3 regions of the Microbacterium sp. CGR1 genome follow, and region 1 is predicted to be linked to each of the others. Evidence: predicted binding sites of a transcription regulator. Region 1 holds the regulator's gene; each other region holds the start of a gene.
The links. Region 1 encodes HrcA, which represses chaperone genes, less so after heat shock. Its sites were predicted from a motif close to TTNGCACTCGNNNNNNNCGAGTGCNAA; they were not measured.

Region 1 (10,164 bases):
CGCACCCTTCATGAGGGGGAAGGTCTTGTTGAGGTTGACCGCCTCGAGGGTGATGGGACGATCCTCGCGGGGCACCTTCGCCAGCCCGCTCTCGGGGATCTCCGGGATGGGGAAGACGGGGAGCCCGCCGATGCGTCCGTCGTCGTCGATGTCGTTCGCGCGGATGCAGGCGACGGAGTGGTCGGAGTGACCCTCGGTGGAGATGGGGAGCAGATCGGGCTCGCGCTGCAGGCACGCGTCGATCGCGATGGGGCATCGCGCCGCGAACGGGCACGCATCCGGCAGATTGATCAGGAGCGGGGGGTTGCCCTTGATCGGGATCAGCGGCACCTTCTCGGTCTTGTCGACCCGCGGGATGGCACCCAGAAGGCCGATCGAGTACGGCATCCGGGTGCGGTAGAACAGCTCGCGCACCGGGGCCTGCTCGACGGGCTTGCCGGCGTACATCACCAGCACGTCGTCGGCGGTCTTGGCGACCACCCCCATGTCGTGCGTGATGATGATCATCGCGGCGCCGGTCTCCTGCTGCGCCTTCTCCATGAGCTCGAGGATCTGCGCCTGGATGGTGACGTCCAGCGCGGTCGTCGGCTCGTCCGCGATGATGAGCTTGGGATTGTTGGCCATCGCGATCGCGATCACGACACGCTGACGCATGCCGCCGGAGAACTCGTGCGGGAAGGCCTTCATGCGGCGCTCCGCCTCGGGGATCCCGACGAGCTTCAGCAGCTCGACGGAGCGGTCCCAGGCGTCCTTCTTCGACAGCCGACGATGCACCGTGAGAGCCTCGATCAGCTGGTCGCCGATCGTGAACACGGGCGTGAGCGAGGTCAGCGGGTCCTGGAAGACCATGGCCATCCCGTTGCCGCGGATCACCGAGAGCTGCTTGTCGGACTTGCCGAGCAGTTCCTGGCCGTCATAGATGATCGACCCGGTGACCTTGGCGTTGTCGTCGAGCAGGCCCATGATCGCGAGCGAGGTGACGGACTTGCCCGAGCCGGATTCGCCGACGATGCCGAGGGTGCGCCCCTCTTCGAGGTCGAACGAGACGCCGCGCACGGCATCGACTCGACCGGCTTCCGACGGGAAGCTGACCTTGAGGTCTCGGACGGAAAGGACAGTACTCATGCGCGACCTCCAGCCGCAGAGGTCGGATCCAGGGCGTCGCGCAGACCGTCGGCGATGAGAGCCATCGAGACGGTGAGCAGGGTGAGCGCCGCTGCAGGGAAGTAGAAGAGCCACGGTGCGCTCACCAGAGTGCTGGAGCCGTAGCCGATCAGGGCGCCGAGCGAGACGTCGGGGAGCTTCACACCGAAGCCGAGGAACGAGAGCGCGGTCTCGGTGAGGACGGCGGACACGACGCCGAGCGTGAAGTTGATCACCAGCAGCGACCCGATGTTCGGGAGCATGTGACGCAGGACGATCCGCATCCCCGAGAGCCCGGCGTAGCGAGCGGCATGCACGTACTCGCGCTCGCGGATCGACAGCGACAGGGTCCAGATGATCCGGGCAGGGAAGAACCAGCCGACGACGAAGATCATGACGAGCGAGATCACCAGCCAGTTCCCGCCGGCGTCGTTCGAGATCATCGCGAGGATCAGGAAGTTCGGGACCACCATCATGAAGTGGATGATCGCGAGCATGATCCGCTCGTACCGGCCGCCGAAGTAGGCGGCGGTGGCTCCGATGAGTGCCGAGACGACCGTGGTGCCGATGGCCACGAGGGCAGCGATCATCATGGAGCGCTGAAGACCGACGGCGACCTGGGCGAAGTTGTCGTTGCCCGAACCGTTCGTCCCGAACCAGTGCTCGGCCGAGGGAGCCTGGCGCAGTGCGAGGAAGTCGAGGTCGGTGTGCGAGTACGGCGCGATGAGCGGTCCCACGATCGCGAACACCACCAGAAGCGCGAGGATGACGACGCCGATCAAGGCGCCGCGGTTGCGCAGGAACCGACGCGTATACAGCGTCAGCATCGAGGTGCGCTTGCGGTTCTTCGGCTTCTCCGGTTCGGCGATCTCGGGGGACACCCCGATGGCTTCCAGGGACATCAGCTCACCCGCACTCTCGGATCGAGGACAACCACGGCGACGTCAGCGAGGATCGCGCCGATCGCCGTCATCAGGGCGCCGAACGCCGCGACTGCGACCACGCCGTGAATGTCGTTGTTGTTCAGGGTCTGGATGAAGTACCGACCCATTCCGTTCCAGTTGAAGATCGTCTCGGTCAGCACCGCTCCGGTGAAGACCGCGGGGATCGTGAACGCGACCTGCGTCGTGACGGGGATCAGCGACGTCCGCAGCGCGTGCTTGCGGATGGCCTGCTGCTTGGTGAGTCCCTTGGCACGGGCGGTGCGAACGTAGTCCGCCTTGATGTTGTCGAGCAGCAGCGAGCGCTGCAGGAAGTGGATGGACGCGTAGCCCGTGAGCACCAGGCCGAGTGTGGGGAGCGTCAGATGTTGGAGGACGTCTATGAGGACGGGGAAGAATCCCTCGACCCCCTGACTGGAGGATCCGACGACGTAGAAGACGGTCGTGCCGACCGCGTTGTTGAAGTTGATCGCGAGCAGAACCAGAGCGAATCCCGCAACGACCGTGGGGATGTTCATCGTGATGATGCTCGTGCCCTGACCGATGCGGTCGGCCAGTTTGTACTGACGGGATGCCGTGTAGACACCGAGGGCGATGCCCAGGATGGTCGTGATGATCGTCGCCCCGAGCACGAGCTCGGCGCTGATCCAGACGCGGTATGCGACCTGCTCGTTGACGGACTCGCCTGTGGGGCCGACTCCCCAGTCCCAGCGGAAGAGGATGCTGGAGAACCAGGTCCACCATCGTTCGATCAGGGGGACCGATTCGCTGAGGTTGCGAGGCTTCAGCAGCGCATCGATCTGATCGGGCGAAAGCGGAGGTCGACGTCCGACGTAGTTGTTCTCGGGATCGAGATACAGCCACGCGAGGAAGTAGGTGATGTTCGTCGCGATGACGATCATCAGCACCCATCCCAGCAGGCGGCGCAACAGATACTTGATCAAGGTGATGATTCTTTCTCTTTTACAGACGCGCGCGGGATCCGCCGACGCAACGCTGAGCCGGGAAGACAGTCAATCACCATCAGCCGATCTGCGCGACACGACGCCTGCACTTGGTCTGTGACGGAGTCTTATCGCTCACGGGATCCGGTGTCACGGATGGCTCCCGGGCAACCTCGGCAGAATATCACCGGATCGCACGAAGCGGGCATAAGCCTCACCTCACCGTAGAATCGTCAGGACATGTCACCACGCGCTCTCACTCCGCTTCAGCCTGCCGCGACGCCTTCGGCGCAGATCCGCAACTTCTGCATCATCGCGCACATCGACCACGGCAAGTCGACCCTCGCCGACCGCATGCTCCAGATCACCGGCGTGGTCTCGGATCGCGACATGCGCGCGCAGTACCTCGACCGCATGGACATCGAGCGTGAGCGCGGCATCACCATCAAGAGCCAGGCCGTGCGGATGCCGTGGGAGATCGACGGCGAGACCTTCGCGCTCAACATGATCGACACCCCGGGGCACGTCGACTTCACCTACGAGGTGTCCCGGTCTCTCGCCGCCTGCGAGGGCGCGATCCTGCTCGTCGACGCCGCCCAGGGCATCGAGGCCCAGACTCTGGCGAACCTCTACCTCGCGCTCGAGAACGACCTGCACATCATCCCGGTGCTGAACAAGATCGACCTGCCGGCGGCCGACCCCGACAAGTACGCCAAGGAGCTGGCATCGCTCATCGGCGGCAAGCCCGAGGACGTGCTCCGTGTCTCGGGCAAGACCGGTGTCGGCGTCGAGGAGCTGCTCGACCGACTGGTCAAGGAGATCCCCGCACCCGTCGGAGACGCCGATGCTCCGGCCCGCGCCATGATCTTCGACTCCGTCTACGACGCCTACCGCGGGGTCGTCACCTACGTCCGCATGGTGGACGGCAGCCTGTCGCCCCGCGAGCGCATTCAGATGATGTCGACGGGTGCCAACCACGAAGCGCTCGAGGTCGGCGTGTCGAGCCCCGAACCGGTGCCGTCCAAGGGGCTCGGCGTCGGCGAGGTCGGCTACCTCATCACCGGTGTGAAGGACGTCCGTCTGTCGAAGGTCGGTGACACGATCACGACGGCACGCAGGCCCTCGACCCAGGCTCTGCCGGGCTACACCGACCCGAAGCCGATGGTCTTCTCGGGGATCTACCCGATCGACGGCAGCGACTACGCGGAGCTCCGGGAGGCGCTCGACAAGCTCAAGCTCTCCGACGCCTCGCTGCAGTACGAGCCTGAGACCTCCGTCGCCCTCGGTTTCGGCTTCCGCTGCGGGTTCCTGGGACTCCTGCATCTCGAGATCATCACCGAGCGTCTCGAGCGAGAATTCGGCCTCGACCTCATCACCACCGCACCCAGCGTGATCTACGAGGTGCTCACGAGCGACACGGGCGAGACCGTGACGGTGACGAACCCGAGCGAGTACCCCGACGGTCGCATCGGCTCGGTGTCGGAGCCGATGGTGAAGACCGCGATCCTGCTGCCCAAGGACTACGTGGGCACGGTCATGGAGCTCTGCCAGTCGCGTCGCGGAGCGCTGCTGGGCATGGAGTACTTCTCCGAGGAGCGCGTGGAGCTCCGCTACATGATGCCGCTCGGTGAGATCGTCTTCGACTTCTTCGACCAGCTCAAGTCCAAGACCCAGGGCTATGCCTCGCTCGACTACGAACCCGCCGGACAGCAGGAGGCGGACCTGGTCAAGGTCGACATCCTGCTGCAGGGTGACAAGGTCGACGCGTTCAGCTCGATCGTGCACCGCGACAAGGCCTACGCCTACGGCACGCTGATGACGGAGCGACTGCGCAAGCTGATCCCTCGCCAGAACTTCGAGGTGCCGATCCAGGCCGCCATCGGCGCCAGGATCATCGCCCGCGAGACGATCAGGGCGCTGCGCAAGGACGTGCTCGCCAAATGCTACGGCGGTGACATCAGCCGCAAGCGCAAGCTCCTCGAGAAGCAGAAAGAGGGCAAGAAGCGCATGAAGATGGTCGGTCGTGTCGAAGTGCCGCAGGAGGCGTTCATCGCAGCGCTCTCCGGCGACGTCGAGGGCAAGGACAAGAAGTAGGACCTTCGGGCCGGGCTGTTCCCGGCGTGGAGGGTGATCGTCCAGGGAACGGGAAGTAGGCTGGAACGCATGCGGCGCGGGACTTTCCGAGACGACACGGTTGACTATGCGGCCGTGGGTGCGACCCACGCGCCCGATCTGATGCAGTACCCGCCGGAGCGCAGCATCCCGGCGGAGAACTCCTGGCGGATCGGCAGCGGTCATGACCGCTTCCAGTCCGCGGGCGAAGCGCTGCTGACCTGGACCGCGCAGCGCGCGGCGGGCCTCAGCATCGAGGATGTGCGTCCCGCGCCCGGTCCCGCCTACGCCGGTGTCAGCTTCGACGCCGAGGGCACGCCGATCGCACCGAGCAAGAACGACGTCGAACAGCGCTTCGACGCGGAAGGCACCCCGTTCGCCGGCCCGGGCATGACGTTGCGTCTGCATGGGCGGGTTGCCGGCATGCGGGCGGATGCCGAGCTGCGCGTGATCTCCGTGACCGAGGAGAAGCGCCGGATCGGATTCGTGCTGGGCACGGTCGGAGGCTCGGTGGTGCGCGGTGAGGAGTCCTTCGACATCGACTGGCGTGAGGACAACGACGAGGTGTGGTTCTCCGTCCGTGCCTTCGACGCGCCGAACTCCCTGCTCTACCGCGTCGTCCCGCCGCTGGTGAAGCGCCGTCGCCGGGAACTGTTCGCACGCTATCTGCGGGCGATCTCGCCGCTGTACGCGACTCCGGTCTGATGGTCGCACCTCTCTGATGGCCGGTCCGCTCCCACTCGGCGATCCGGCACCGGCAGACGGACATCTGCCCTCCGATCTGCCGATCGATTCCTCCGTGCCCTTCTCCGCATATCTGCACGTCCCCTTCTGCCGGGTGCGGTGCGGCTACTGCGACTTCAACACCTACACCTCGGGAGAGCTCCGCGGCGCGAAGCAGGAGGACTACGCCTCGACGCTCATCACCGAGATCGCCCTGGCGAGGCGCGTTCTCGCGGATGCGGGCGCGCTGCGCCCGATGGACACCGTGTTCTTCGGCGGCGGCACGCCGACTCTTCTGCCCGCGGGAGATCTCGCCCGGATGCTCGGTGCGGCGACCGACGCGTTCGGCCTCGTCGACGGCGCCGAGGTCACGGTCGAGGCGAACCCCGACACGGTGACACGCGAGGTCGCGCGGACCCTCGCGGATGCCGGCGTCACGCGACTGTCGATCGGCATGCAGTCGGCAGTGCCGCATGTGCTCGCCGCTCTCGACCGCACCCATCGCCCCGAGAATGTGACGACAGCGGTCGCCGCGGCGAAGGACGCAGGCCTCGCCGTGAGCGTGGACCTCATCTACGGCGCCCCCGGTGAGTCGATCGGTGATTGGGAGGCGTCGCTCGACGCGGCGCTCGCACTCGAGTCGGACCACATCTCGGCGTACGCGCTGATCATCGAGGACGGCACGAAGCTCGCGCGACAGATCCGCCGAGGCGAGGTGCCGGCGCCGGACGACGACCTGCAGGCCGACATGTACGAGCTCGCCGATGCGCGTCTCGCAGCGGCGGGCTTCGACTGGTACGAGATCAGCAACTGGTCTCGCTCGCCCGAGCAGCGTTCGCGGCACAATCTCGCCTACTGGCGGGGGAGCGACTGGTGGGGATTCGGTCCCGGCGCGCACAGTCACGTCGCCGGCCTACGGTGGTGGAACGTCAAGCATCCGGCCGCGTATGCACAGCGGCTCGCCGCAGCGGAGTCTCCCGCCGCCGGCACGGAGCGGCCGGACGAGCAGTCGACGACGCTCGAGCGCATCCTGCTGCTGAGTCGCATCCGCGAGGGCATCGCCGTCTGCGACCTCGCCGCGGACAAGAGGACACGCGTCGCGGGTCTGATCGCGGATGGGCTCGTCGACCCGGCCGCTGCCGTTCGCGGACGCGTGCAGCTCACACTGCGGGGGCGCCTGCTCGCCGATGCCGTCGTGCGTGAGCTCACCGACTGATCGGCGACCGCTGAGTCCGGACATCGTGCCGGATCAGCACGTGGTCGGCGTCGGCGGGTAGAATTGGCACTCGTAGCCAGTGAGTGCCAAGAGGGAGGGAGTTGCGATGGTCAGCGAAAGAGGCCTCCAGGTTCTCCGCGCGATCGTGCAGGACTACGTCGAGACCCATGAACCCGTCGGCAGCCGATCGATCGTCGACCGATACTCCTTCGGCGTGTCCGCGGCGACGATCCGCAACGACATGGCACTGCTCGAAGACGAAGAGCTGATCGCCGCCCCGCACACCTCCTCCGGTCGCGTTCCCACCGACAAGGGCTACCGCGTGTTCGTGGATCATCTCGCCCAGCTGCGGCCACTGTCGGTCGCGCAGCGCACGGCCATCGAGTCCTTCCTCACCGCTCCCTCCGACCTCGACGACCTGATGGTGCGCACGGTCCGAGTGCTGACGCAGCTCACGGGGCAGGTCGCGCTGGCGCAGTACCCGTCATTCGCGCGCGCGCATCTCACGCATCTCGAACTCGTGGCGCTGGCGCCGAATCGTCTGCTCATCGTGCTCGTCACCGACGCGGGCGGCGTCTCGCAGCGCATCGCCCCGCTGCCCGTCGACGTCGACGACGCCGACATGGCGCTGCTGCGTGCTCGTCTCTCCGCCCTGATCACGGGCCGGGCGGTGAGCGACGCCGCTGAGCGGCTGCAGGCGCTTCTCGCGGACGACGCACACAGTCATGACGTCGTACTGCGCGCTCTCGCGACGATCGTCATCGACGAGCTCGGCGCCTTCCGTCAGGAGCGCCTGGTGATGGCCGGAGCAGCGACTCTGGCTCGACGCGAGCAGGACTTCCGCGGCAGCATCCACCCTCTGCTCGAGGCGATCGAGGAGCAGGTGACGCTGCTGCGGCTGATGAGCGAGATGGAGGCGGACTCCCACGGTCTCGCCGCCAGCATCGGCACCGAGAACGCGTCCTTCGGCCTCGGCGAGGCATCGATCGTGGCCAGCAACTACGCCGCCCCCAGCGGCACGGCGCGAGTCGGCGTGATGGGGCCGACGCGCATGGACTATCCGAGCAATCTCGCGGCGGCGCGGGCCGTGGCCCGCTATCTGTCTCGGATGCTCGACGAAGACGAGGCGGCCCGCTGACGCGGCCGCCCAGAGAACAGCACACGCAGAAGGGCCATTGTGGCAGACCACTACGAGGTACTCGGCGTCTCTCGTGACGCCTCCACCGACGAGATCAAGAAGGCGTACCGACGCCTCGCTCGTCAGCTCCACCCCGATGTGAATCCGGGTGAAGACGCGGCCGAGCAGTTCAAGCTCGTCACGCATGCATACGACGTCCTGAGCGACGACGATTCCCGTCGCCGCTACGACATGGGCGGCGGAGACGGCGCCGCCGGCAACTTCCAGGGCTTCGGCGGCTTCGGGGACATCTTCGAGACCTTCTTCGGTGCGGGCCAAGGCGGTGGCAGGGGCGCGCGTCCGCGGTCACGCCGCGAACGGGGACAGGACGCCCTCGTCCGGGTGACCCTCGATCTCGGCGACGTCGTCTTCGGTGCGCACCGCGACATCGAGGTCGACACGGCCGTGCTGTGCGAGACGTGCAACGGCTCGTGCTGCCAGGAGGGCACGTCGCCCGTCACCTGTGACATCTGCGGCGGCTCCGGCCACGTTCAGCGTCAGGTGCGGAGCCTGCTCGGCAACGTCGTGACCTCTCAGCCCTGCGGCACCTGCGAGGGCTACGGCACGACGATCCCGTATCCGTGCGGCACCTGCGGCGGCCAGGGGCGGGTGCGCTCGCGTCGCACCGTCTCGCTCGACATCCCCGCCGGCGTCGAGACCGGGCTGCGCCTGCAGCTGCCGGGCTCTGGCGAGGTCGGCAAGGCGGGTGGCCCGAACGGCGACCTGTACGTCGAGGTCACCGTGAACCCGCACCCGTCTTTCAGCCGCGACGGCGACGACCTGCTGGCGACGCTGGAGGTGTCGATGCCGGATGCGATCCTCGGCACCGAGACCACGATCCAGGGTCTCGACGGCGAGGTCGATCTCGAGATCCGCTCGGGCGTCCAGTCCGGCGACGTGCTGACGATCAAGGGCCGCGGCATCACGCCGCTGCGGGGCAACCAGCGCGGCGACCTCCGCGTCGGCGTGCAGGTGGTCACTCCGACCCGGCTCGACTCCGCGCAGCGCGCGCTCATCGAGGACTTCGCGAAGAAGACCAAGGCACCGGGCCCGCAGCTGGCGCAGTTCCAGCAGGGGCTGTTCTCGAAGCTCCGCGACCGCTTCCGTTCGCACTGATCCGGACGGCGCTCATGGCACTCCACTTCCTCGTCGAGAACTCCTCGGATGCCGCGGTCGGCGACCTCGTGTCGCTCACCGGCGCCGAGGCGAAGCACGCCGCCGTCGTCCGACGGCTCCGCGTCGGCGAGGCGGTGACGGTCGGCGACGGCTCGGGGGTGTGGCTGACCGGCGTCGCCGAAGAGGTGTCTCCGTCCCGCGTCGACGTGCGCGTGGCCGAGCGATCGGTCGACCCCGCGCCCAGCCCTCGCATCGTGCTCGTGCAGGCTCTCGCGAAGGGCGATCGCGACGAGCTCGCCGTGCAGGCGGCATGCGAGCTCGGTGTCGATGAGATCGTGCCGTGGCAGGCGAGTCGAAGCGTGTCCCGATGGGATGGTCCCAAGGCCGTCAAGGGGCGCGAGCGGTGGGCGACGATCGTCCGCGAGGCGGCCAAGCAGGCTCACCGGGCGTGGGTCCCGGAGGTGGCGCCTCCGGCGTCGACCGCAGACCTCGCGAGACGCGCCGCATCTCAGCGGGTGCTGCTTCTCGACCCGACCGCCCCCGTGCGGTTGTCCGAGCTCGAGCCGGACGGCAGGGACATCGTCCTCGTCGTCGGGCCCGAGGGTGGTATCTCCGACGACGAGCTCTCGAAGCTGTCGGACGCCGGCGCCGAGCGTGTGCTGCTCGGAGACACCGTGCTGCGCACGTCCACGGCGGGCCCGGCTGCGATCGCCGTGCTGTCGGTCGCACTCAGCCGCTGGTGATCAGGCTACGGACCCGGCAGTGCTGCGGTCAGTAGACTGGGAGCATGTC
Region 2 (10,164 bases), 460 kb from region 1:
GACCTTGTTCGCGACCACACCCGGCTCGAGGCCGGCGTTCAGGGCGATCTGCTTCAGCGGAGCCTCGATCGCGACGCGAACGATGTTCGCACCGGTCGCCTCGTCGCCCGAGAGCGAGAGAGCGTCGAGAGCCTTGGTGCCGGACTGGATCAGCGCGACGCCACCACCGGGGACGATGCCCTCCTCGACGGCTGCCTTCGCGTTGCGGACGGCGTCCTCGATGCGGTGCTTGCGCTCCTTGAGCTCGACCTCGGTTGCCGCGCCCGCCTTGATGACGGCGACGCCACCTGCAAGCTTGGCGAGGCGCTCCTGCAGCTTCTCGCGGTCGTAGTCGCTGTCGGTGTTCTCGATCTCGCGACGGATCTGCGTGACGCGACCCTCGATCTGGTCTGCCTCTCCGGCACCCTCGACGATCGTGGTCTCATCCTTGGTGACGATGACCTTGCGAGCGCGACCCAGGAGGTCGAGCGTGGCGTTCTCGAGCTTCAGGCCGACCTCTTCGGTGATGACCTGACCACCGGTGAGGATCGCGATGTCCTGCAGCTGCGCCTTGCGGCGGTCGCCGAAGCCGGGTGCCTTGACGGCGACCGACTTGAAGATGCCCTTGAGCTTGTTGAGCACGAGAGTCGCGAGAGCCTCGCCCTCGACGTCCTCGGCGATGATGACGAGCTCCTTGCCGTCCTGGATCACCTTGTCGACGATGGGCAGAAGGTCCTTGATGTTCGAGATCTTCTGGTTCGCGATGAGGATGTAGGCGTCTTCGAAGACAGCCTCCTGGCGCTCCGGGTCCGTCACGAAGTACGGGTTCAGGTAGCCCTTGTCGAACCGCATGCCCTCGGTGAGCTCGAGCTCGGTGCCGAAGGTCTGCGACTCCTCGACGGTGACGACGCCCTCCTTGCCGACCTTGTCGATCGCCTCGGCGATGAGCTCGCCGATGGCGGGGTCAGCAGCCGAGATCGAAGCGGTCGCAGCGATCTGCTCCTTGGAGTCGATCTCCTTCGCGCTGGCGAGGAGCTCCTCGGTGATGGCCGCGACGGCCTTCTCGATGCCGCGCTTCAGCGAGATCGGGTCTGCGCCGGCTGCGACGTTGCGCAGACCCTCGCGGACCAGAGCCTGGGCGAGCACCGTGGCGGTGGTGGTTCCGTCACCGGCGACGTCGTCGGTCTTCTTGGCGACCTCCTTGACGAGCTCCGCACCGATCTTCTCGTACGGGTCGTCGAGCTCGATCTCCTTGGCGATGGAGACGCCGTCGTTCGTGATCGTGGGGGCGCCCCACTTCTTCTCCAGCACGACGTTGCGACCGCGCGGGCCGAGCGTCACCTTGACGGCGTCGGCGAGAATGTTGAGGCCGCGCTCGAGGCCGCGGCGGGCCTCCTCATCGAAAGCGATGATCTTTGCCATGAGTTTTGTCGTCCCTCCTGGACGTAGACGTTGGGTTTAGCACTCAGAGTGAGAGAGTGCTAACGCCATTCTGGCACTCGACCCCATCGAGTGCAAGCTGCGGGGAGGGACCGCGCGGCGCTCTACGGGGCAGGGGTGTCTGCGGGAGTCTCGGGAGCGGTGGTCGCGCGATCGAGTCCGATGACCACCGTGAGCTGCTTCGCGCCGGTGTCGTTCAGATCGGTGTAGAAATCGCTCTGCTCCACCTGCGCTCCGCCGATGAGGTTCGCGAGGCCGATGGCCGCGAGCTCGTCCTCGTCGGCGACGTAGTAGACCGTCGTCGTCGAGAAGTCCTGGCTCGCACTGTCGGTCGCGAACACGACGTCCGCTGCCCAGCCGTTGTTGATCAGGACGTCGCGCATCTGCTCGTCGAGCCCCTCGTCCGGGGATGCGTTGAGGATCATCACCGAGTAGGTGACGTCGACGACTCCGGTCTCGACGGGTGCAGGACTGGCCGTGGGGACGGCCTCCGGGAAGAGGCTGATGCGCCCCATCACCACCAGCGAGCCGAAGATGCCGCCGATGATGAGAACCAGAGCGGCCACGAAAGACCAGAGGAGCACGACCCAGCCGTTCATCCCCGGGGCTTCGGCGCGATGCGCTCCGACGCGTCCGGATGATCGGGGGACGTCGTCGAATCGATCTCGGCTGGGCTTTGACACCCCTCGATGCTAACGGCACCGACCTCTGTATCCGCATCGAGCGCCGTCGGCGCGTGGCGGACGCGCGAGTCAGCCGACGAAACCGGGCGTGCGAGCGGCTCTCTGGAATGATCTCGAGTCGCGGATGCGCCGCAGCCGACGCACCAGCATCGGGTCGTACTCGAGGGCGGCCTCCGACTCGATCAGACGCCCGAGGAGCTGGTAGTAGCGCGCGGCGCTCATACCCAGCTGGGCGCGGATGGTCTCCTCCTTCGCGCCGCCGTGCCGCGGCCACGCGGTCTCCAGCGCGAGGATCGCACGATCGCGCTCGCTCAGCTCTCCCAGCATGAGATCAGATTAGGTCGCCGCCCCGCCGATTCCGGCACGCCACTCCCACCATCGCCCGAGTGGGTCGGCGGCTGCGCGCACCTGCCCGTCGAGCGCCACGACGAAACCGGGCCACTCCGCGGCGACGACGGGCGGATCCCAGGCGTCGAGGAGTGCGGGAGGGTCGATGGTCAGCCAGCGCGCGCCGAGTCCCCGGATGCGGTCGACGAGGGCTTCACGGGCCTCCCGGGGAATGTGCACCAGCACGCCGGGAGTCGTGACGACGAGGGCGGCGTCGCGGGGCGCCTCGGCGGCGAGCTCGTCGATCTGCTCGAGCGCGTCGCCTGCGACGAGGTGGGGAGGGGCGGATGCCGCGATGTCGAGCGCCGCCGACACCCGTTGCTCGCGCCCCTCCTCCCCCGGCCACACCAGACCCAGCAGCCAGCGCCGGTCACGCTCGTCTCGCGCGTCGAGCGGCGCGAGGTCGATGCCGGCTCGCCACACCACATCGGGCATCCGCATCGGCGGGAGGGCTCCGTCGACACGGCTTTCGAGGATCACGGTGGAGGGGCCGTCCGCGGGGTCGAGCGACGCGCGCAGCCGCCCGTCCGCGCCCACGAAGCGATACGAGTACCTGTCCGGATAGAGGCACAGTCCTGCGGAGGCTCCGACCTCGAGCAGCGCGATCGGGCCGTCGATCTCCGACAGCGCGGGCAGAAGCGGCGCGAGACGCAGAGGTTCGTTCGTCTGCAGGCGCCGGCCGCTGCACTCGGCCACGATCTCATCGGCGCGCGCGATCACGAATGACCGCCAGGCGCCGTAGCCGACGAGGCCGGCGCCCAGCATCCGTGTCACCGCGAACACGAGCGGGGGCTGCCGTCTGTTCTCCGGAATCCGCGCGAGCACGCCCTGGACCTCGGAGTCGGCGGCGACACCGTCGGCCCACTCGACATACAGGTCGCTGCGCCCCGGCGCCTCCTGCTCGGCGAAACGCGCGTAGCGCTGCTGCACGGCATCCGTCATGGATCCATTGTCTCGTGGCGCCGAGCGCCTCTGAACGCGAGAGAATGGATCAGACCCCCAGGAGGACCGATGTCGTACAGCGTGGACAAGACCGAAGAAGAGTGGCGCGAGGAGCTCGGCGACGAGCAGTACGCCGTGCTGCGCGAAGCCGCCACCGAGCGCGCCTGGACGGGCGAGCTTCTCGACGAGGGCCGAGCGGGCCTCTACACCTGCGGCGCCTGCGGTGCCGAGCTGTTCAAGAGCGGCACGAAGTTCGACTCCGGATGCGGCTGGCCAAGCTTCTACGAGTCGATCCGCCCTGACGCGGTGCAGCTCATCGAGGACACGACGCTCGGCATGGTGCGCACCGAGGTGCGCTGCGCGAGCTGCGGCTCTCACCTGGGTCACGTCTTCCCCGACGGATTCGGCACGCCCACCGGCGACCGCTACTGCATGAACTCGATCGCCCTGAACTTCACACCCGAAGAGTCGTGAACGCCCTCGAGGCGGTCCGCGCACGGCAGTCCTGGTCGAAGGTGACCGACGACGCGCCGTCGCGCGATGAGCTGCTGACGCTCGTCGCCGCAGCGGGTCGTGTGGCCGATCATTCGTCGCTGCGCCCGTGGCGTCTCATCGAGCTGCGCGGGTCCGACCGCGAGGTGCTCGGCGCGGCGATCGCGAAGGCGGAGGGTGACAAGTCCCCGTCGACCAAGCCTCTTCGCGCTCCGCTGCTGATCGCCGTGGTCGCCAGCTATCGCAAGAGCGACAAGGTTCCCCGGTGGGAGCAGGAGGCGGTCGCGTCAGGCGTCGCCCACATGCTCAGCCTGCTGCTCGACGAGGCCGGCTGGGGCGTGCTGTGGCGCACCGGACGGTACACGCGCTCGAAGGCCATCGCGAAGGCTCACGGCATCGGCAAGAACGAAGAGCTGCTCGGCTGGCTGTATGTCGGCGGCAAGCCGCAGGGCAAGAAGCCGGGCCGCCGCAAGCCGGTCGACGCCCGGGCACTCGTGACGCGGATGCCGCAGCCGAAGAAGAAGTAGGGCGCTCAGCTGCGTCGACGCCGCGGGAGTGCGACGACCACGGATGCCACGGCGACGATCACCATGCCGACGATCTGCCAGAGCGCCGGCCCCGCGGCCGCGGGCCAGATGAGGTCGATGATCACCGACGTGGCGAGCTGACCGAGCACCGAGCCGAGGCCCATCAGCAGCACGCCGGTATGCGCGACGATGAAGGCGCCGAGCAGGATGTACGCCGCGCCGAGGAATCCTCCGAGGTACAGCCACGGCTCGGTCGGCAGCGCATCGGGCGCTCCTCGCACGGCGATGCTGATGCCCGCTGCGGCCAGCAGCGCGACGGTGCCGGCGATGAAGCTCATGAAGGTGGCCGCGAGGGGCGACCTCACGCGCTGAGCCAGCCTACCGTTGGTCGCCGCCTGCCAGGCGATGCCGACACCCGCGGCGAACGGCAGCAGCAGCATCCAGAGCGGGGCGGTGGCCAGCACGTCCCCGCTCAGGGAGATGCCCACTGCGGCGAGCGCGAACGCGCCGCCCAGCACGCGTCCCGGCGTGATCGCGACGACTCCCGCCGGGCCGAACCCGATCCTGTCGAGGACGAGGCCGTGCAGCGTCTGTCCCGCCACCACGCCGACCGTGAACAGCGAGACGCCGAGCACGCCGGCGGTGATCCCCTGGGTCGATACGGTGAGTGCGCCGCAGGCGCCGCCGAGCAGCATCCAGAACGGGATGGTCCGATCGCGGATGCCGCTGCGCAGTCGTCCGACGCCTCGACGAGCCGAGGGAAGGCAGACGATCACGATCGCCAGGGCTGCGAGTCCCACGGAGAACGAGATGAGACCGGCCGCGATGCCGTTGTCGATCTCGACGCCCAGCACCCCGTTGATCCGCGCCTGGACAGCCGTCATGACGCCGATCGCGACCGCTCCGCCGAGCGCGAGGGGCGGGGAGAGACGACGAACCTGGGTCACCCGTCGACCCTAGCCGAGCGAGGATCCTCCTCCCGCAGCGTGCACGATGTCCGTGGCCGGGCGTACCCTGACGGCATGTGCGCGAGCTACGGACTTGACCCCCGGTTCACCGACACCGAACTACTCGCAGCGGCCGACGAGGCCGTGCTCGACGGGCTCCGGGAGTGGGCTGAGCAGAATGCCCGCGAGACCGTTCGCCCCACCGGCAAGAACCTCCGCAATCTCAATCCGATCGTGGTCCAGCCCGACACCGCTCCGACGCTCGAGCCGGCGTGGTGGGGATTCCTCATCAACGGGGAGCCGTCGAAGTTCCCGTCGATCAACACCCGCTCCGAGCGGCTGCAGGAGCGCCCCGGCGGATTGAAGAGTCGCGCGCTCGTCCCTGCGACCAGCTGGTACGAGATGAAGAAGCCCGAGCGCGTGTGGCACGAGTTCCTCGTCGACGAGGGGGCCCTCTTCGGGATGGCGGCGGTCACCCAGAGAGGTCGCACCGCCGACGGCGAGTCCTTCATCTGCTACTCGATCGTGATGCGCCCGGCTCCTCCGCACCTCGCGGACGTGCACGACCGGATGCCGCTGCTGATCCCCGCGTCCCTGAGTGAGGAGTGGCTCACCGCCGAGCCCACGAAGGACATCATCGACGAGGCGCTGCTCGCCGCTGCGACGCTCGACGAGCGCGTGCACGCCGCGCCGCGCGCGAGCGACAAGGGCGCGGATCGGCTGTTCTGAGCTCATGGATTCGACGGATCTCGTCGCCACCGCGGCGGAGCGTGCAGAGGAGCTGCCGGGCGCGGCGCGGGAGAACCCGTTCGGTCCCGAGTGGGACGTGTACAAGGTGCGCGGACGCGTGTTCCTGCTGATCCCTCTCGACCAGACCGGGAGGGTCACGCTCAAGTCGCATCCCGACGACTCGGTCGCATTGCGCGAGACCTTCGCCGACATCGTCCCGGGGTACCACATGAACAAGAAGCACTGGATCACCCTGATGCCGGGGCCGTCACTCGACGAGGAAATCGTGTCCGAGCTGGTCACGGAGTCGTACCGTCTGGTGGTCGAGAAGCTCCCACGCGCCCAGCGGCCCGTGGATCCCGACCTGTTCGGGCGCCCCTCGTCCTGACGATTCCGCACCGGCCATCCACCGTGAGGATGACCCGCTGCCTCCGGGGAACGGTACCCAGGGAGGACGCGCGGGCTGCGGCGCCGTCGATAGCGTCGTAGACATGATCACAGCAGAAGGCCTCACGAAGAGATTCGGAGACAAGACAGCCGTCCAGGACGTGTCGTTCACGGTCAAGCCGGGCACGGTCACCGGGTTCCTCGGTCCGAACGGCGCGGGAAAATCCACCACGATGCGCATGATCGTCGGCCTCGACCGGCCGACGTCCGGCATCGCGACCGTCGCCGGCCGGGAGTACCGGAAGCTTCGCGCCCCGCTCACCGAGGTGGGGGTGCTTCTCGACGCGAAGGCGGTGCACACCGGCCGCACCGCTCGCAATCATCTGCGTGCGATGGCGGCGACCCACGGCATCCCCGCGTCGCGCGTCGACGAGGTCATCGACCTGGCGGGCATCGCGCCCGTCGCCCGCAAGCGCGCCGGGAAGTTCTCACTCGGCATGGGGCAGCGGCTCGGAATCGCCTCGGCCCTGCTCGGGGATCCGCACACGCTGATCCTCGATGAGCCTGTCAACGGCCTCGACCCCGAGGGGGTGCGATGGGTGCGCCAGTTCGTGCGCCACGCGGCCTCCGAGGGACGCACGGTCCTGCTGTCCAGCCACCTGATGAGCGAGATGGCGCAGACCGCCGATCACGTGATCGTGATGGGCCGAGGCAGAGTGCTCGCCGACGCTCCGCTCGAAGAGCTCGTCCGCGCCTGGACGACGAACACCGTGCGCGTCCGCACGCCCCGCGCTGCGGATCTGGCCACAGCGGTCGGCGGCCCGTCGGTCGAGATCGTGAGCTCGGCTCCCGATCTTCTCGACATCGTCGGCCTGCCGGCCTCCCGCATCGGCGACCTCGCCGCTCGCCACGGCATCCCCCTGCACGAGCTCACCCCGACCACCGGGTCGCTCGAAGACGCCTATCTGGCGCTCACCGGCGACTCGGTCGAGTACCGCACGAAGGAGATCTCATGACCGTCCAGGCTCCTGCCCGCACGCGCCAGCACGTCGACACCGGACACCGCCTCACGTTCGTGCGCGCGATCCGCGGCGAGTGGATCAAGCTCTCCACCCTTCGCTCCACCTGGTGGTCCATCGGCATCGCCGCAGTGCTCACCGTCGGCATCGCGGTGCTCATCGCTCAGGCGATCGACCTGCCGGGCTTCGACCCCATCCAGGCCGTGGTCATGCCGATCCAGTTCACGATGCTGCTCGCGGGCATCCTCGGTGCGATCTCCGTGACGGGTGAGTACTCGACCGGAATGATCCGCTCGACGCTGGCAGCCAACCCGAAGCGCGGCTCCGTGCTCGCCGCCAAGGCCGTCGTGATCGCGGTCTTCCTGTTCGTGTCGTCTCTGGTGATCTTCTCAGCCGCAGCTGTCGCCGTCTCCGCGGTCGTCGCGTCGCGCGATCAGAGCATCGACTGGTCCGATCCGGCGGCATCGCTCCTTCCGATCGTCGTGTCGTCGCTTGCCATGTCCGTCTTCGCTCTCATCGGCGTCGCATTCGGCTTCATCCTGCGCTCGGGCGCCGGGGCCATCGCCGCGACCGTCGGCCTGCTGTTCGTCCTGCCGATCGTCGCGAGCTTCTTCACGATCGCCGGCGACGCGTGGACGTGGCTCCTCGAGACCGCGAACTACCTGCCGGTCGCCGCCGCTCAGAGTGCGATCCTTCCCGAGGGAGCCGCCCTCGAGGGCCCGGTCGCGTATCTCACGCTGGCCGGCTGGGTGGCTGCGGGCATGCTCGCCGCGTGGGGCGTGCTCCGCACCCGCGACGCGTGACCGAGAGCCGACCGATGACCGATCCGCGTAGAGTCGGCCGGTGACCACCCCGATCAGCCGCAGCACCTCAGTCCGCGAGGACGAGGGGCTGCGGCTGCCGCGTCCCCCCGGCGTCCTGCGCCGTTTCTGGGCGCGGCATCCGGTGGTCGCCGACGTCGTCATCACGATCCTGTGCCTGCTCCTCTCGCTCGTTCCCGCTGGTGCGATCACCCGCGATCTTCCGATGCCCCTCGCCATCGGCGTGGCGATCCTGGTCCCCGCCGCGGTGCTCGGCACGTGCGCGACTCTGCTCTGGCGGCGCAGGCACCCGCTGGTGCCGTTCGTGGCATCTTTCGCACTCGAAGCCCTGTTCCTCTTCGCGCTTCAGCCGATCGGCGCTCCTGTCCTGCTGGTCAGCTGCTACTCGCTCGCCGTGTACCGCTCGTCGCGGGCGGCGTGGACCGGCTTCGGCATCGCGATCGCATCGCTCGCAGCGCTCGCCGGTGCGCTCACCCTCACCGGCGTCATCACTCTGCAGATCGCCGCGAACGCCGTCGTGATGTCGCTGGTCCTCGGACTCATCGGCACCTTGATCGGTGTGAATGTCGGAGGACGCAAACGCTACCTGGCTGCGGTGATCGACCGCTCCCGCCAGCTGCTCGTGGAACGCGATCAGCAGGCCCAGCTGGCCGCAGCAGGCGAACGCGCCCGCATCGCCCGCGAGATGCACGACATCGTCTCGCACTCGCTCACGGTGATCGTCGCCCTGTCCGAAGGCGCAGCCGCGACACCGGATCCCGTGCAGGCGCGAACGGCGGCGTCCTCCGCCGCCGAGACGGCTCGCAGCGCGCTCACCGAGATGCGCGCGATGCTCGGAGTCCTCCGCGCCGATGATTCGCCACTCCCCCTGGCACCTCTCGAGCCGACGCCACCGCAGGAGACGGTCGCAGTGGCGCAGCGCGCCGGTTTTCCGGTGACGCTCTCCGTCACAGGCACCGCCTCGATCTCCACCGCTCTGTCGCATGCGCTCGGCCGCATCGTGCAGGAAGGCGTCACGAACGCCATGAGGCACGCGCCGATGGCGACGTCGATCGGGGTCAGACTGATCTACGCCTCGGATTCGGTGATCGTCGAGATCGTCAACGACGGCGTCTCCGGCCCTGTCGGCACGACCGGGTTCGGCCTGCGCGGGCTCGTGGAACGTGCCGCGCACTCGGGCGGCACGATCACCTCTGAACCCGTCGAACGCGGTCGGTGGATGCTGCGCGCCGAGCTGCCTGTGTCGCCCGCCGATCCTGCTGACCTCGAACCGAAGGATGCACCATGACCGAGCCGATCAGGCTTCTCCTCGTCGACGATCAGGCTCTCATCCGCGTCGGCTTCCGGATGGTGCTCGACGCCGAGGCCGACATGGTCGTGGTCGGCGAGGCCGCGGACGGGCATGACGCGATCGTCCAGGCGTCCGGACTCCGTCCCGACCTCGTGCTGATGGACATCCGGATGCCGGGGCTCGACGGGATCGCGGCGACCGCGGCCATCGTCCGCGAGAATCCCGACACCCGTGTTCTGGTGCTCACGACGTTCGATCTCGACGAGTACGCCTTCGGCGCGATCCGCGCCGGCGCGAGCGGATTCCTCCTGAAGGACGCGCAGAGGCACGAGATGATCTCGGCGATCCGAGCCATCCACCGCGGTGACGCGGCCCTCTCACCGCGGGTCACGCGGATGCTGCTGGAGCATGTGACCCCGACGCTCGGCGCGACACCTGCAGCGTCCGCCACTGTGACCGAGGACCTGACGGCAGACCTCACCGACCGCGAGCGCGACGTCTTCGTCGAGATCGCGCGCGG
Region 3 (10,164 bases), 1.2 Mb from region 1:
TCGCGGTCGCGGTCGCCACGGCCTTCGCGGTCACCGGCCTCGCGCTGGGCTGGCTTCTCTTCACCGACCGGGGTCCCGCGCCGATGCAGCTCAGCGCCCAGCAGGAGGAGTGGCAGAGCGCGATCGTCGCATCGGGGGACTTCGACCCGGGGTCGGTGCGGGCCATGGCGGAGGAAGAAGGCGTCGTGATCTGGTTCGCGACGAAGAACGAGAGCGCTGACGTGTGCCTGGTGCTCGGACACGAGGACGCGACGGCTCCCGCGTGCACGACGCGGGAGCAGGCCGTGGTCCAGGGCGTGAATGCCACTCTCACGAAACCTGTGAGCCAGAGTCAGACTTACGACGTCGAGGCGCAGATGTTCCTCACGCCGGCCGGCGAGCCGGCGGTCGTCACCCGCGGCTACATCACCTCGCCGCAGTCCACGGCGATGTTCGCCAGCCCCGACGAGGCGGAGGCGGCGACCGCCCTCGCCGAGCGGACGGGACTGGACCGGCGGACGATCCTGGTCGCCGGCTACGACGACGACGTGCCGATCTGGACGGGGATCGACATGTCCACGCAGAGGTACTGTCTCGTCTACGACGGGTCGATGCCCGACCCTCCGATGGCTTGCGATGACAGCATCATGCTCGCCGACGCGGACAGGACGCTCGTGCTCGACGTCGTGGGTGAGGGGAAGACGACCCGCTACGAGTACCGGTTCGGCTACGGTCAGCAGTACCTGACCGTGACGAAGGGCTGGGAGGGCGACGATGCTGCAGGAGAGTGACTCTGCCGAGCTGCGCGGGCTGCAGGTCAAAGCGTACGGCCGCGACGGTGGCCTGACCGAGGCCGAGGCGGCGAGGCTGAGAGAGCTCGAATCGCTGCGCGGCGAGCCTGGCAGGCCTGACCGGGTCGACCCTGGCCCGCGTGACCGGGTCGACGCGCCGGTCGGGCAGGGACCGGCCCACGAGCCGCCGACGTCGGAGAAACCGTTCCGTGACGGTCGGGCACCCGTCGCCGACGCTTCCCCCAGCGCTCCCGACGAACACGCGGACGACGGACGCCGGTCTGCCGAGACCGGAGGCCTCCGCGCCGCATTCCGTCAGCACTGGAAGGCGGTCGCCGCGGCATCCGCACTTCTGCTCGTGATCGGTCTCGGCACCGGCTGGGCGCTCTTCGGGCGTTCCGGCGATGCCGTCGCGTTGACTTCCGCGCAGCAGGAGCGGCGTGCGGAATTGCAGGCCGAGGGCGGGTTCGACCCGGGCAGTCTGCGCGCGATCGGACAGGACGAGGACGCCCTCGTCTGGTACGCGACGAAGGACGACGGCGAGACGGTGTGCCTGACGCTCGACGCCGCCGACAAGTCGGCGGATCAGTGCCAGCCCGCGGCCGATCTCGATAACGGGAACGGCATCGGCCTGAACGCGAGCGTCGCGGTGCCGGGGGAGGGGGACGAGGGCCTCGAGGAGATCTGGGCATCCGCCGCGCGAGCGATGAACGGGGAGGTCGTCGGCATCATCCAGCGATGGCGTTCGGACGAGAACTCCTGGCTGTCGCAGTTCCAGGGCGACGAGCGGGAACGCGCCGAGCAGCTGGTCGAGGAGGGTTTCGAAGAGTTCTCCTTCTCGGTCGTCGGGTACTTCCGCGATGCCCCGGTCTGGCGCGCACAGCGCGTCGAGAGCGACGACATCCAGGACTGCCTCATCGTCGATGCCGTCAAGGCCGTCGAATGCCGCCCGGCGAGCGAGGGACAATCGTCGGCGGACGTCATCGAGGTCGCCGGAACCATCGTGGACGAGGCCGGAGGGATGATCTCCGACTGGAGCGTGCGTCTCGCGTACACGTTGAACGGCATGCCCTACCTCGTGGTGTCCGGAGACAGCACGACGGCGACGGCAGAGCAGACGGTGAGGCCCGGTGAGACACTCGAGCTCGGCGGCGAATACCAGGATCCGATCCAGGTCGACATCCCGTCCGACGACTCCGAGGGCTAGGCGCCGGGGAGACGTCAGCCGGCTGCCGGCACCCGATCGGCGAGGATCGCTCGTCGCTGATCACCCACGCGAGTGAGGATCAGCGTCGCGGTCTGCTCGCCCCGCAGCGCCAGCTTCTTGCGGAAGGCCGCGGGGTCGATGTCCATGCCGCGCTTCTTGATCTCGAGGGATCCGATGTCGTTCGCCTTGAGGACGGCGCTGATCGCCTTCGGGTTCGCCGGCATCGTCTCGCGCACCCGGAACGACTGCACGAACGGACTGGTGACCGCGGCGTCAGAGGTGAGGTACGCGATGCGCTCGTCGAGCATTCCCGCGTCGAGGCTGCGCGCGACATCGCCGATCAGACGCGCCCGGATCACCGCCCCGTCCGGCTCGTGCAGGAACGCGCCGAGTTCCCGCACGGGCTCGTCGACGGCGTCGGCGCCTGCGGTGAGTTCATGTGAGCGCTCGCCGCGGATCACGAGGGCGGAACGGCGGATGCCGTCGCGGGCGAGTGCGCGCGTCCAGAGCACGAGCTCGACCACGCTGCCGTCTGCGCTCACCCACTGCGCCTCGGCGTCGACGGGAAGCGAATCGCGGTCGTGACCGGGACCGAGCTTGATGCCCGTCGATGTGCGCGAGGCCACAGCGAAGGCCCAGTCCAGCGGCGGAGAGTAGTCATCGGACGAGACCCGGCGCGTCTCGCTGTGCCCGGCGGTGCGGCGGGCCGGATCCATCCAGATCGCCTGGTTCTCGTGGCCCTCGACGGGCACGTGCGCCTCGGCCGTGCCGTGGATCACCCTCGCGCTGTCTCCGAGAGGCGCCAGGTTGTACGCCGCGATCGCCGAGGTCACCTCGTCGGCGTCGACGGCGACGACGACGAGCCCTGCACCGGCGAAGGCAAGAGAATCCCCGCCGATGCCGCAGCCGAGATCCGCGACGCGAGTGATGCCGGCGCGGCGCATCCGCTGGGCATGCCGGGCGGCCACGCTCAGCCGCGTCGCCTGCTCGAGTCCGGCGCGGGTGAACAGCATCCGGGCCGCGAAGTCGCCGAACTTGCCTTTCGCCTTGGTGCGAAGTCGTGCCTGTCCGACCACGGCCGAGACGAGCTCGGGCGAGTGGCCGGCCGCACGCAGCCGGGATACGATCCGAGCGACGTCGGCGACCTCGTCGACGGGGCCGAGTTCGTCCAGCGCCTTCAGGCCCTCGGGGGTGAGCAGTGCGCGCAGCTCGGAGATCTCCACTGCCCCAGCTTAGGCGGCGGGCTGTTCGCCGCATTGGCACTCGCATTGCGTGAGTGCCAGCGGAACGCCTAGACTGGATTAGCACTCTCGGGTTGAGAGTGCGAAAAGTCTTCCTGTCAGCGTCAAGAAAGAAGAGGTAGACCGTGTCGGTTTCCATCAAGCCGCTCGAGGACCGCATCGTCATCAAGCAGGTCGAGGCCGAGCAGACCACCGCGAGTGGCCTGGTCATCCCCGACACCGCCAAGGAGAAGCCCCAGGAGGGCGAGGTCGTGGCCGTGGGCCCCGGCCGCATCGATGACAACGGCAACCGCGTTCCGCTCGACGTCGCCGTGGGCGACCGTGTGCTCTACAGCAAGTACGGCGGCACCGAGGTGAAGTTCGGCGCAGACGAGTACCTCGTCCTGTCGGCTCGCGACGTGCTCGCAGTCGTCGTCCGCTGAGACAACGTCTTCGGAAGGCCCGGATGCATCACGCATCCGGGCCTTCCTGCGCGTTCGGCCACCGGTGCATCGATTTCTGCCAATGTCCGGACGGCTGGTCTCGTGGGGCGGAGGCGGCGCGGCGACGGGCATAGGGTTGTGCGGTGACCCCGACGAACGCCGCCTCCCGAGCCACTCAGACGGCGGGAGTCGCGTACGCGGGGGGAGCGTATCTGCTCTGGGGCGTGCTGCCCCTCTACTTCCTGCTGCTCGTGCCCACCGGTCCGTGGGAGGTCGTCGCGTGGCGCGTGCTGCTGTCGTTCGTCTTCTGCCTGCTCCTCCTCACCGTGATGCGCGGCTGGGCCGCCTTCGGCGTCATCGTCCGACAGCCGAGGCTGCTGGGATGGACGGCTCTGGCGGGTGTCCTGATCTACGTCAACTGGCAGGTGTTCCTCATCGGAACCCTCTCCGGGAACATCGTGGAGACCAGCCTCGGCTACTTCATCAACCCGATCACCACCGTGCTGCTCGGGGTGTTCGTGCTCAAGGAGCGCATTCGCAGGCTCCAGTGGGCGGCGATCGGCATCGCGGCGGTCGCCGTGATCGTGATCGTCCTCTTCTACGGCGAGTTCCCGTGGATCGCCCTCTCGCTGACCGCCTCGTTCGGCGTCTACGGACTCATCAAGAAGAAGATCGGCCCCGCGGTCGATGCGGTCAGCGGACTCACGCTCGAGTCGTTCTGGCTGATCCCGATCGCCGTCGTGCAGCTGATCCTCGTCGCCGCCACCCCCGCCGGGATCACGATGGGCTCCCACGGTGTGTGGCATGCGGTGCTTCTCGCGTTCGCCGGTGTGGCCACGGCGGTGCCCCTGCTGCTCTTCGCCGCGGGCACCCGACGCATCAACCTCACCGTCATCGGGATGATCCAGTTCATCACCCCCGTCATGCAGTTCATCATCGGCGCGGTCGTGCTCGGCGAGCCGATGCCGCCCGAGCGGTGGGCAGGCTTCATCATCGTCTGGGTCGCGATCCTCGTGTTCCTGATCGACCTGCTGCTCGCCGCGCGTCGCGGACGCCGGATCGATCAGCCGACACTCGTCTGAACTCCCGGTTCATCCGTCCGGAAACTCGGTGTCGGATCGTTAACGCACCGAAACATCGGCGACCCCTACGCGAAGCCTTTCAGTCCTAGTGTTAGAGCACCCGACCGTGGTCACAATCCACGGCCAGTCACGCAAGGGAGCATCATGACCTCATTCACGCGCTCGCGCAGCGCCAAGATTCTCGCCGGAGTCGCGCTGCTGAGCGTCTCGGCGATCGTCGTCGCAGGCTGCAGCGGCACGCCCTCTGAGGAGCCGTCCGACGGTGGTGGCGGCGGCGGATCGTCGGCCGACCTCACGCTCGAGCTCGGCTCGCTGCTGCCGCAGACCGGTTCGCTGTCGTTCCTCGGCCCGCCCATGGAATCCGGCGTCGGCCTCGCGGTCAAGGAGGTCAACGATGCTGCTGCCGGCGTCACGATCAACCTGACGGCTGAAGACGAAGGCGACACCGACACCAAGGCCTACGAGACGTCGATCAGCAAGCTCCAGGGCGCGGGCGTCACCGCCATCGTCGGTGCCGCGGCGTCGGGCGTCTCCCGCCTGATCCTCGACGGAAACGTCAGCGCCGGCATCCTGCAGATCTCGGCCTCGAACACCGGCCCGGACTTCACCGACTGGGACGACAACGGTCTCTACTTCCGCACCGCGCCCAGCGACCTTCTGCAGGGTGAGGTCCTCGGCAACCTGATCGCCGAAGACGGACACAAGACCCTCGGCGTGATCTACCAGAACGACGCCTACGGAACCGGACTGTTCGACAACATCAAGTCGACGTTCGAGAACGCGGGTGGCGAGGTCGTCGCTGACGCGTCGTACAACGTCGGTGACGGTCAGTTCGACGCACAGGTCGAGACGATCAAGGCTCAGAACCCCGACGCCGTCGCGATCGTGTCGTTCGACCAGTTCAAGACCATCGCCCCGCTGCTGGTCAACGCCGGCATCTCGCCCGACAAGTTCTACCTCGTCGACGGAAACCTGTCGGACTACGGCTCCTCGCCCGACACGAACTTCCCGTTCTCGCTCGAGGGCGCACAGGGCACGAAGCCGGGACCGGCGCTCGAGGACGACTTCACCGACCGTCTGCAGACGTTCTGGACCGGTGAGGGCAACCCCGAGGTCAACGACTTCACCTACGCAGCCGAGGCCTACGACGCGGTCGTGCTCGTCGCACTCGCGTCTCTCGCCGCCGGTTCGACCGAGGGCGCGGACATCGCGGCCAAGATGGCCGAGGTCTCGGGCGGCAGCGGAGACGGTGAGAAGTGCACCAGCTTCGAGGACTGCGCGGCGATCATCAACGACGGTGGAACCGCCGACTACGACGGCTACTCCGGCGAGATCACGTTCGATGAGAACGGCGACCCGCAGGGTGCATCGATCGGCACGTACGAGTACGGCGCCGACAACCTGATCTCCCGCACCAACTGATCACGAGCGAAGGCCCCGGATCCTCGATCCGGGGCCTTCGTCGTGTGCGTGCCCCGCTGCGCGAGGGGACAGAAGAGGGGCGGATGCGAGTCGCATCCGCCCCTCTGTCGTGGGAGCCCTCAGGCGGCGTCGGTGCCGAGAGTTCCGAGGTAGAGACCGATGACCTTCGGATCGTTCAGCAGGTCGCGTCCGGTGCCCTCGTACGCGTCCTTGCCCTGGTCGAGCACGTAGCCGCGGTCGCAGATCTGCAGGCAGCGCCGCGCGTTCTGCTCGACCATGATCGTCGTCACGCCCGCCTTGTTGATGTCGGAGACGCGGATGAACGCATCGTCCTGACGCACGGGGGAGAGGCCGGCGGAGGGCTCGTCGAGAAGCAGCACCGACGGATCCATCATGAGTGCCCTCGACATCGCCACCATCTGCCGCTCGCCGCCCGAGAGCGAACCGGCGCGCTGCTTGAGGCGCTTGCCGAGCTCGGCGAAGATGCCGGTGACGAACTCGAGTCGCTCGGCGTAGATCTTGGGGTTCTGATACAGCCCCATCTGCAGGTTCTCCTCGATCGAGAGCGAGGGGAACACGTTGTTCGTCTGCGGCACGAAGGCGACGCCCCGCTTGACGAGCTTGTCGGCCTTCAACCCGATGATGCTCTCTCCGTTCACGGTGATCTCGCCGCTGCGGACGTTCACCATCCCGAAGATCGCCTTCAGCAGGGTCGACTTGCCGGCGCCGTTGGGGCCGATGATGCCGATCAGCTCGCCCTGTCGGGCGACGAGGTTGGCGCCGTTGAGGATGTTCACACCGGGCAGGTAGCCGGCGTGCACGTCCTTCAGCTCGACGACGATGTCGTCCGTTCGCGGTGCCGCAGCGGAGGTCTCGGCGCTCATGCGTTGTCCTTCTGGTCGTGATCCGGCGTGCTCGTCGCTTCGAGCTCCGCCTCGGCTTCTGCTTCGATCTGCTCGCGGAGCTTGGCGGCGGTGGCGTTCTCGATCACGGGGATGCGACCGGTCACGGCACCGAGATCGAGGTCCTGGTGGGCGCCGAGATAGGCGTCGACCACGGCCGGGTCCTCCATGACCTCGTCGGGCGGGCCCTCGGCGACGACCTTGCCCTCGGCCATGACCACGACCCAGTCGGCGATGTGGCGGACCATGTGCATGTCGTGCTCGACGAACAGCACCGTCATGCCCAGGCCCTTGAGGTCGAGGATGTGATCGAGGAGCGACTGGGTCAGCGCCGGATTGACGCCGGCCATCGGCTCGTCGAGCATCACCAGGGTCGGATCGCTCATGAGCGCTCGCGCCATCTCGAGGAGCTTGCGCTGGCCGCCCGAGAGCGCCGCGGCGAAGTCCTTCTCCTTGGCGTCGAGCTTGAAGCGGGCCAGCAGCTCGCGGGCCTTGACCTCGATCTCCTGATCCTGCTTGCGCCACAGGAACGGGAACAGGCTCGACCAGAAGCCCTCGCCGCGCTGTCCAGGAGCACCGAGCTTCATGTTCTCGAGCACCGTGAGCAGCGACAGCGACTTGGTCAGCTGGAACGTGCGCACCTGTCCCATGCGCGCCACCTTGAAGGAGGGAACGCCCGAGAGGCTCGTGCCGTCGAACGACCAGGTCCCGCTGTTCGGCTTGTCGAAACCGCAGAGCAGGTTGAACAGGGTCGTCTTCCCTGCTCCGTTCGGGCCGATCAGAGCGGTGATGGCGCCGCGAGGGATCTCGACGTGGTCGACGTCGACGGCCGTCAGACCGCCGAAGCGCCGCTGCACGGCATCCGCGATCAGGATGGGATCGACCTTCGGCACGCCGGGGGCCGCAGGGCCCTTGGCGAGTCCGGTGGTCTTCGGTCGGCGGATGCTGCCGGTCGCGGGCGCCGTCTGGGCGCTCTCGTCGGGGGTCAGTTCATTTGACAAAGGTCATCTCCCTCTTGTCTCCGAGGATGCCCTGAGGTCGGAAGATCACGAGCAGCATCAGGGCGATGCCGACGAAGATGAACACCAGGGTCGAGGCCTGGCTGTCGGACATGGGCAGGATTCCGGACCGCGCCATCGCCGGGAGCAGGTTCGCCATGAAAGCGAAGACGACCCAGAAGAGGATGGCCCCGAGTGTCGGGCCGAACACGGTGGCCGCGCCGCCCAGCAGCAGGATCGTCCACAGGAAGAACGTAAGCGAGGTCGTGTAGCTGCCCGGCACGACAGCCGAGGGGAGGACGAAGACGATTCCTCCGGCTGCGCCGATCACGCCACCGACGACGAGCGCCTGCATCTTGTACGCGAAGACGTTCTTGCCGAGCGAGCGCACGGCATCCTCATCCTCGCGGATTCCCTTGAGGACGCGTCCCCACGGGCTGCGCATGAGCGACCACACCAGCAGGATCGCGACGAGCAGCACGATGAGTCCGAACACCCGGTTCCACAGGTCGTTCGCGCTGTAGGTCCACGGTCCGAAGCCGTAGGTGCCCGGCGGGAACGGATTGGCGTCGCGGAACCCGCCGTTGAACTGCGCGAGACCGTCGGCCGAGTTGGTGTACTCGTCGAAGATCTGGGTGGTGAAGAGCAGTCGTACGATCTCACCCGCGGCGATCGTCGCGATGGCGAGGTAGTCGGCACGGAGCCGCAGCGTCGGGATTCCGAGGAGGACTGCGAAGAACGCGCCCCCCAGGAGACCGATGAGCATGCCGACCCACCAGGGGAGCCCGAAGGTCAGCACGGAGATCGCGTAGCCGTATCCGCCGACCGCCATGAAGGCGGCCATGCCGAAGTTGAGCAGGCCCGCATAGCCGAAGTGCACGGCCAGACCGGTCGCCGCCAGCGCGTAGGCGAGGGTGACGGGGCTGAACAGATAGACGGCTGTGTTCGAGAAGATGCTTCCGAAGTCCATGGCGATCAGCCCAACCTTTCCCTGCGTCCCAGCAGGCCCTGAGGTCTGACGAGGAGGATCACGATGAGCACGACCAGGGCGCTCGCATACTTCAGATCCGAGGGGATCCAGAGGGTGGAGACCTCGACCGCGATGCCGACGATGAGGGAGCCGACGAGCGCACCGAACGCCGTGCCGAGCCCGCCGAGCGTGATGGCGGCGAAGATGAGCAACAGCATCTGCATGCCCATGTCCCACTTCACGCCGGGGCGGAAGTAGGCCCAGAGGATGCCGGAGATGGCGGCGAGCGTGCCGGACAGGATCCAGACGTAGCGCACGACCTTGTCGACGTCGATGCCGGATGCTGCGGCGAGCTGCGGGTTGTCGGAGATGGCGCGGGTCGCCTTGCCGATGCGGGTGCGGGTGAGGAAGAACGCGACGCCCACGATCACGACGATGCTGACCACGATGCCGATCAGGTCGATGTAGGACAGCGAGATCGGACCGAACCGGAACGGCTCGGGGCTGGCCCCGGGGAGCTGGCGAGTGCCACCACCGATCATGTACTGGAACGCATAGCGCAGGGCGAGAGACAGACCGATGCTGACGATCATCAGCTGCACGACACCGAGGCCTCGTCGTCGCAGCGGACGCCAGATGCCGGCATCCAGGGCCCAGCCGAAGAGACCGCCCCCGATCACGGCGGCGATGATGCCGAGCCACAGCGGCAGATGCCAGAAGCTCGTCGTCACGAGGGCGACCAGGCCGCCCCAGGTGACCATCTCGGCGTGAGCGAAGTTCGACAGCCGCGTCGTGCCGTAGATGAGCGCCGCGCCCATGGAGGCGAGCGCCAGCAGCAGACCGAAGTTCAGGCCGCCCACGAGACGTGAGAGGAGCTGGTCGATGAAGGACGTCGTCATCCTCTCGCCCTCACCGAGGAAGAGGTTGAGGATCTTCGTGCCGGTCAGGCCGAACTCGACCTCGAACGACGCCGTCGTGCCGGCGATGGGCTGGGTGCCCTCGGGCAGCTGCGCCGCATCGACGATCACGCCGTCGGGGAGGGTCTCCTCGTCGACCGTGAGCGTGTACGTGTCCTTCTCGGGCACGTACAGGCGCCACTTGCCCTCGGCGTCGGTCTCGGTCTCGCCTTCGAAGCCGCCGCCCTCGATCG

Region 2: a site for HrcA is predicted at 1,438-1,464, ahead of groL (chaperonin GroEL). Genes of this name have one in related genera too.
Region 3: a site for HrcA is predicted at 3,234-3,260, ahead of groES (co-chaperone GroES). Genes of this name have one in related genera too.

Annotation. Positions count from the first base shown of each region.
Region 1 is NZ_CP012299.1:1,126,469-1,136,632, reverse strand. Features, by position in the region: gene AKG07_RS05450 (ABC transporter ATP-binding protein) at 1-1,125, opposite strand, end outside; gene AKG07_RS05445 (ABC transporter permease) at 1,122-2,045, opposite strand; gene AKG07_RS05440 (ABC transporter permease) at 2,045-3,028, opposite strand; gene lepA (translation elongation factor 4) at 3,269-5,122, shown strand; gene AKG07_RS05430 (DUF1990 family protein) at 5,192-5,845, shown strand; gene hemW (radical SAM family heme chaperone HemW) at 5,862-7,079, shown strand; gene hrcA (heat-inducible transcriptional repressor HrcA) at 7,186-8,217, shown strand; gene dnaJ (molecular chaperone DnaJ) at 8,257-9,372, shown strand; gene AKG07_RS05410 (16S rRNA (uracil(1498)-N(3))-methyltransferase) at 9,387-10,115, shown strand; gene AKG07_RS05405 (HIT domain-containing protein) at 10,160-10,164, shown strand, end outside.
Region 2 is NZ_CP012299.1:1,591,176-1,601,339, forward strand. Features, by position in the region: gene groL (chaperonin GroEL) at 1-1,401, opposite strand, end outside; gene AKG07_RS07670 (LytR C-terminal domain-containing protein) at 1,524-2,102, opposite strand; gene AKG07_RS07675 (DUF3263 domain-containing protein) at 2,172-2,429, opposite strand; gene AKG07_RS07680 (DUF2332 domain-containing protein) at 2,439-3,431, opposite strand; gene msrB (peptide-methionine (R)-S-oxide reductase MsrB) at 3,501-3,905, shown strand; gene AKG07_RS07690 (nitroreductase family protein) at 3,902-4,450, shown strand; gene AKG07_RS07695 (DMT family transporter) at 4,456-5,397, opposite strand; gene AKG07_RS07700 (SOS response-associated peptidase family protein) at 5,473-6,126, shown strand; gene AKG07_RS07705 (MmcQ/YjbR family DNA-binding protein) at 6,131-6,514, shown strand; gene AKG07_RS07710 (ABC transporter ATP-binding protein) at 6,618-7,529, shown strand; gene AKG07_RS07715 (ABC transporter permease) at 7,526-8,335, shown strand; gene AKG07_RS07720 (sensor histidine kinase) at 8,376-9,641, shown strand; gene AKG07_RS07725 (response regulator) at 9,638-10,164, shown strand, end outside.
Region 3 is NZ_CP012299.1:3,534,118-3,544,281, forward strand. Features, by position in the region: gene AKG07_RS16905 (hypothetical protein) at 1-770, shown strand, start outside; gene AKG07_RS16910 (hypothetical protein) at 754-1,977, shown strand; gene AKG07_RS16915 (THUMP-like domain-containing protein) at 1,992-3,200, opposite strand; gene groES (co-chaperone GroES) at 3,344-3,640, shown strand; gene rarD (EamA family transporter RarD) at 3,784-4,722, shown strand; gene AKG07_RS16930 (ABC transporter substrate-binding protein) at 4,867-6,144, shown strand; gene AKG07_RS16935 (ABC transporter ATP-binding protein) at 6,264-7,028, opposite strand; gene AKG07_RS16940 (ABC transporter ATP-binding protein) at 7,025-7,990, opposite strand; gene AKG07_RS16945 (branched-chain amino acid ABC transporter permease) at 8,037-9,014, opposite strand; gene AKG07_RS16950 (branched-chain amino acid ABC transporter permease) at 9,020-10,164, opposite strand, start outside.